Regions from separate parts of the Exiguobacterium sp. MMG028 genome, predicted to be linked through region 2. Evidence: a T-box and tRNA genes for the amino acid it is inferred to sense, from the RefSeq annotation. Region 2 holds a T-box; the other holds one or more tRNA genes.

Region 1 (3,370 bases), on a different contig from region 2:
TGGGCAACGACGATGAAATTGTCTGAAGGGTTTACCGTTCTTGGTCCGACGTTATGGACGATTGTACTCTTGGTTGTCAGTTTTGGCTTACTCGCCAAAGCATTCCGGGTTTTACCTGCAGGTACAGGGTATGCCGTCTTCACGGGAATCGGAGCGGTTGGAACGGTGATTGTCGGTGCTCTTCTTTTTGACGAGGCGCTCAGCGGCTGGAAACTTTTACTTGTGACGACGTTGATCATCGGAATCATCGGGTTGAAACAAGTGACAGGAGGAGAAGAAGCATGAGTTGGGTATATTTGATCGGTGCAGGGATTGCTGAGATGACAGCCGTTTTCTTTATGGGGAAATCGAAAGGGTATCAAATTTTAAAATGGTCAATCTTATCGATTTTGTCGTTCGCGCTCAGTTTTTATTGGCTATCGAAGTCGCTTGAAGACATTCCGTTAAGCTTGGCTTACTCCATCTGGGTCGGAATCGGAGCGGCAGGTGGCGTCATTCTAGGCATGCTCTATTTAAATGAGTCTAAAAGCCGCTGGCGAATCTTTTATCTAATGATGATTATCGGCAGTGTGGTCGGTTTAAAAGTTGTATCGTAAAGGATTGAAACAAGCTGAAAACGGGAATTGAATAATTCAGATTATGAGATGGAAGAAAGGGGCGGAAAACGATGCATCTTGTCGAGTTGCAGTCCGAACGTTTGCGGTTTGAACCGTACACGATCTCTGATTTCTATTTTGTTAAGTCGCTTCTCCAAGATCCTCGGGTGATGCGCTTCATCAGTCCGGATGGGAGACCGTATACAGATGAACAAACAATCGAATGGTTCGAACGTCAATTGGCCCGCTATGAAACGGGACGCCAGACGGGACTATTGAAGCTGATGACGTTCGAAAGTGATGAACCGATTGGTCATGCAGGTACGTTGCTTCATGAGTTAGACGGTAAACTCGAGCTAGAAGTCGGCTATTGGTTGTCACCGAAGCATTGGCATATGGGTTACGGACGTGAAGCGGCCGCGCGATTGATGCAGTATGCCTTCACTGAAGGAGAGAAGGAAATCATTTCACTCATTCATCCAGAAAACGTTCCGTCTCAGCGTGTGGCTAAAGCGAATGGTCTTCATTGGGACCGTGACACCTTATATCAGAACATGCTCGTCTCCGTTTATGCGGGTGATTTGGAACGCCTCTGCCGGCATATTGATCGTCAACAAATGACGCGTTAAAAAAAGTACAAAAAACTTTTAAAAAGTTGTTGCCAACTTAATAGTTTCTTGATATATTAATAGTGTCCTTAAGAGAGGACACGACCTGATTCTGTAGCTCAGCTGGGAGAGCGCTACCTTGACAGGGTAGAGGTCGCTGGTTCGAGCCCAGTCAGAATCACTTGGGTGCCAAACCCTCGAGAAACCCACCGGAACATGGGTTTCCGCGAAGCCACTTCTTGCGAGAAGTGGCTCTTTTTTTGTATATTGACACGGCACGAAAGCAATTGGTATATTCCTCTCAATACATATAGAAACGGGGAATGCAAAATGGTGCTAACAGGAACCCTCGTCAATGCCGGACTAATCGTCATCGGGTCATTGTTAGGTCTCTTATTTCACCGCATTCCAGAGCGTATGAAAGAGACGGTGACGGCAGCAATCGGGCTTGCGGTCATCTTGCTCGGCATTCAAATGGGGATGAAAAGTGAAAACTTTTTGATTGTCATCGGAAGTCTTGTCGTCGGGTCTGCGCTCGGGGAATGGTGGAAGCTAGATGAAGTATTGAATGAAATCGGCTACCGGCTGGAACGGCGTCTTGGAAGTCAATCGAGTGTAGCGGAAGGGTTCGTTACGGCAACGCTCATCTTCGTCATCGGCGCGATGGCAATCATTGGGGCGCTCGATAGTGGATTACGTGGCGACCATGACGTCCTGTATACGAAAGGGTTGATTGATGGATTTACAGCCCTCGTGTTGAGTTCGACGCTCGGCATCGGGGTCATGTTTTCGGCCGTTCCGGTGTTATTGTATCAGGGTGGAATTGCACTACTCGCCATTCAAATCATGAAGTTCATTCCGGAGTCGCTCATGGACAGCTTTATTTTGGAGATGACCGCGACCGGTGGTGTGATGATCGTGGCGATTGGCTTGAACTTGGTCGGAATTACAAAAATTCGCGTAGCCAACTTATTGCCAGGGATTTTAGTAGTAGCACTTATTGTATCGGCCATACATATGATGACGTAAAAAAAATGGGCGGAAGCGTGGCTTCCGTCCATTTCTTATGGTTTCTCAATTATTTCATGATCTTCTTTGGCACTCTCGCGTAAGGCTGAAGACATCACATCGGCAAGGTTGCGGTCTCGTAACACGCCGACACCACGGTCGGTCGGTCCACCTGGAGCAGCGACGTCAGCAATGAGTTCATTCGTCTCACGTGTTTCATGTGACAGTAACTCTGCAGAGCCTTTCATCGCCTGAGCCACAATTTGACGAGCCGTCGCTTCGTCGTATCCGACATCGGTCAAGACCGGAGTCATCGCCCCGACGATTTCATAGAAGAAAGCTGGGCTACAACCTGCGGCTGCCATAAATGCAGACATCGTCTTCGCATCCGTGATGGCCGTTCGACCGACACGTTCAAAGAGGGCAGTTGCTTTTGCGCGATCGGCCTCATCTGTTTCAGGACCGAACCATAAGCCTGTCATCCCGCTCCGATATGCGACCGGCGTGTTTGGCATCGCGCATACGGCAGGAAGTCCTGAAGCTTCTTCTAATTGGCTCGGTTCGATATGTGCCGCAACCGACACAAGTAGTGGGGTCTTCCACTCTTTTGATTCCACATACGGAATGACGCCGTCCGGTTGCATCGCTAGTACGACGATGTCATAGTCGTTCACGTTTTCTTCTTCGACGATGTGTACGCCGAGTTCATCTTGTAGGAAGTTCAAGCGTTCCCGATCACTTCGGTTCGTCATGGTAATTTGTGTCGGTTCAATTCCTGAGTCAATCCACCCTCGAACGAGCGCTTCACTCATTGATCCTGCACCGACCATTAGTAATTGTTTCATCATTCGTCACCTCTTCTATTCGATTCGGTCAATAGTTATGTTGACTATCATAACAAACCTGCTGTCGAATATCGCCCATCTTGCTCATTTGTTAAGAGATGGAAAACGATTTGACATATGGAGCGGTGAACATGACAAACGTTTCAAATCGCGCTATGATGGCACTAATTCAACAGAGTGAGGCGAAATCGCGTGAAACGTGTACTAGTAAAAGGGATTCAAGGTTATCAACGTTTTATCTCACCATTAAAGCCGCCGACATGCCGGTTTTATCCGAGTTGTTCACACTACGGAATCGAAGCGATTGAGAAAC
Region 2 (3,370 bases):
ATCTCGATGTACCAGTTACAGAACTCTTCCCAGATGAAGTTGTACAGGTAACGTCCAGCTTCACCGAACTCGTACTTGTCGACGAGGCGTGTCACTTGGTCGATTGTATCGTTCAAGCGTGTCAAAATCCACTTGTCAGCAAGCGTCTTCTCGCCCGTGAGGTCGATGTCTTCCACTTTGAGTCCATCCATGTTCATGAGAGCGAAACGGCTCGCGTTCCAAATCTTGTTCGAGAAGTTCCATGTCGACTCGATCTTCTCCCAATAGAAACGAAGGTCGTTCCCTGGTGTCGAACCTGTGAGGAGGAACCAACGGAGTGAATCCGCTCCGTACTGGTCGATGACTTCCATCGGGTCAACGCCGTTACCGAGTGATTTCGACATCTTGCGTCCTTCCGAGTCACGGATAAGACCGTGGATGAGGACATCGTTGAACGGTTGCTTCCCTGTGAACTCAAGTGATTGGAAGATCATGCGCGATACCCAGAAGAAGATGATGTCGTATCCCGTAACGAGCGCGCTCGTCGGGAAGTAACGGTTGAAGTCCGGTGCGTCCGTGTCCGGCCAGCCCATCGTTGAGAACGGCCAAAGCGCTGACGAGAACCATGTGTCGAGAACATCTTCGTCTTGTGTCCAGTTCTCGCTGTCAGCTGGTGCTTCTTTCCCTACATACACTTCACCTGTCTCGTTATGATACCAAGCCGGGATGCGGTGACCCCACCAAAGTTGACGGCTGATACACCAGTCGCGGATGTTCTCCATCCAACGGAGGTATGTGCCTTCGAAGCGTTCTGGGACGAAGTTGACTTTCGTGTCGTCGTTTCCTTGTGCTTCGAGTGCCGCTTTTGAGAGTGGCTCCATGTCAACGAACCATTGCTTCGAAAGGTATGGCTCGATGACTGCGCCTGAACGCTCTGAGTGACCGACCGAGTGCGTGTGCGGCTCAATCTTCACGAGTGTGCCGTCCGCCTCTAAGTCTTTGACGAGTTGCTTGCGGCATTCGAAGCGGTCAAGCCCTTCGTAAATGCCCGCGTTCTCGTTCATCTTCCCGCCTTCGTCCATGACGAGGATACGTGGAAGTTCGTGACGGTTTCCGATTTCAAAGTCATTCGGATCGTGGGCTGGCGTGATTTTCACGCAACCTGTACCGAACTCCATGTCGACGTAGTCGTCCGCAACGATCGGAATCTCACGGTTCATGACCGGAAGCATGATCGTCTTGCCGATGAGGTGTGTGTAACGCTCATCTTTCGGGTTGACGGCAACCGCCGTATCACCGAGCATCGTCTCAGGACGTGTCGTCGCGATCTCGATGTGACCTGAACCATCAGCGAGTGGATACTTCATGTGATAGAACGCACCCTCGACTTCTTGGTAAATAACTTCGATATCCGAAACTGCCGTCTTTTGAGCCGGGTCCCAGTTGACGATATATTCGCCACGGTAGATCAAACCTTTCTCATACAAGCGAACGAACACTTCTTGAACGGCTTTTGAGAGCCCTTCGTCCAGTGTGAAGCGTTCACGTGAATAGTCGAGGCCGAGACCGAGTTTAGACCATTGGTCACGAATCGTCTTCGCGTACTCGTCTTTCCATTCCCACGTCTTCTCGAGGAACTTCTCACGTCCGAGGTCGTAACGCATGACGCCTTCTTCGCGGAGCTTTTGTTCGACTTTCGCCTGTGTCGCGATTCCGGCATGGTCCATCCCTGGGAGCCAGAGCACGTCATAACCTTGCATGCGCTTGAGGCGCGTCAACAAGTCTTGGAGCGTCGTGTCCCAAGCGTGACCGAGGTGAAGTTTCCCCGTAACGTTCGGTGGTGGGATGACGATCGTGTACGGTTGTTTCGAATCGTCCTCGTCTGCTTTAAATACATCATTCTCTAACCAGTAGTCGTACCATTTTGACTCCGTCGCACTTGGGTCGTACTTCGTCGGCATGGTGATTTCATTTGTCTCATGGGCCATGTGTGGCGCCTCCTCTATATTGTAATGAACACAAAAACGGCTTCTCTCGTCCTATACGCTAAGGACGAAAGAAGCCGTGATCTTCCGCGGTACCACCTTAGTTCGCCAACAAGTGGCGCACTCAAAATCGAATAACGGTCGATGGACCGAACTTTCTTACTCCATTCAGAAAGTCAGCTCCGAGGCGACTTCCGCGTCCATCCCTCACAACCTTTCACCAAGCGGTCGCGTCTCTAAAAAGGAATGGATGATGCGTACTACTCCTCATCAAAGCAATTCATCATATCTGTTAAATAATTGTAGCGACAGAAACGTCAGCAGTCAAGATTAGAGTGAAAACTCTTCTTGAAGCTCTTTAAACGTCGCCTCGACCGCTGCAATCGTCTTCTCGATATCCTCATCCGTATGCGCCGTCGAAAGGAACAATCCTTCGAACTGTGACGGTGGCAAAAATACGCCGCGCGCTGCCATCTTCTGATAGTACGAACGGAACATCTCGAGGTTCGCCGATTTCGCTTTTTCGAAGTTCGTCACTTTCTCGTTCGTGAAGAAGAAACCAAACATCGAGCCGGCACGGTTCGTGTCGTGCGGGATGTTGTATTTCTCACCAGCTTGCGTGAAACCTTCCGCGAGACGGTCTGCCTTACGCTCGAACTCCGCGTAGTGCTCAGGCTTCAGTTGCGAGAGTGTCGTGTAACCGGCAATCATCGCGAGTGGGTTACCCGAGAGCGTACCCGCTTGATAGATTGGACCTTGCGGTGCAATCTGTTCCATGATTTCGCGTTTCCCGCCGTAAGCACCGACCGGAAGTCCACCACCGATGACCTTACCGAGACACGTGAGGTCCGGTGTGACACCGAAGTATCCTTGTGCACAGTTGTACCCGACACGGAAGCCCGTCATGACCTCATCAAAGATGAGAAGCGCGCCATTTTGTTCCGTGATTTCACGAAGTCCTTCGAGGAATCCTGGTTGTGGTGGTACGAAGCCCATGTTTCCAGCTGCCGGTTCGACGATGACACCAGCGAGGTCGTCACCGTATTTCTCGAACGCGACGCGGACAGCGTCCAAGTCGTTGTAAGGAACCGTGAGCGTATGGCTCGCGAGCTCTTTCGGTACACCTGGTGAGTCTGGGAGACCGAGTGTTGCGACACCCGAACCGGCTTTAATGAGAAGCGAGTCGCCGTGTCCGTGGTAGCATCCTTCGAACTTCAAAATCTTCGTCTTCCCTGTATAGCCGCGTGCGAGGCGAAGTGCCGCCATCGTCGCTTCCGTACCCGAGTTGACCATGCGGACCATCTCGATTGATGGGACGCGGTCGATGACGAGTTCTGCCATCTTCGTCTCAAGCTCGGTCGGCGTTCCGAACGTCCAGCCTTTTTCAGCCTGCTCTTGAATCGCTT

Evidence for each region. A T-box is a leader RNA that pairs with one kind of tRNA and senses whether it is charged. The one in region 2 lies ahead of PJK55_RS06135 (valine--tRNA ligase), so its partner is inferred to be a tRNA-Val.
Region 1: it encodes a tRNA-Val, which carries the amino acid that the T-box ahead of PJK55_RS06135 (valine--tRNA ligase) is inferred to sense. The anticodon was not compared.

Annotation. Positions count from the first base shown of each region.
Region 1 covers NZ_JAQJIN010000004.1:121,248-124,617, reverse strand. Annotated here, with positions in the region: gene PJK55_RS12930 (DMT family transporter) at 1-285, shown strand, start outside; gene PJK55_RS12925 (DMT family transporter) at 282-596, shown strand; gene PJK55_RS12920 (GNAT family N-acetyltransferase) at 668-1,225, shown strand; tRNA gene PJK55_RS12915 (tRNA-Val) at 1,313-1,385, shown strand; gene PJK55_RS12910 (DUF554 domain-containing protein) at 1,535-2,233, shown strand; gene PJK55_RS12905 (pyrroline-5-carboxylate reductase family protein) at 2,269-3,057, opposite strand; gene yidD (membrane protein insertion efficiency factor YidD) at 3,250-3,370, shown strand, end outside.
Region 2 covers NZ_JAQJIN010000001.1:1,166,987-1,170,356, forward strand. Annotated here, with positions in the region: gene PJK55_RS06135 (valine--tRNA ligase) at 1-1,967, opposite strand, end outside; T-box leader at 2,025-2,247, opposite strand; gene hemL (glutamate-1-semialdehyde 2,1-aminomutase) at 2,295-3,370, opposite strand, start outside.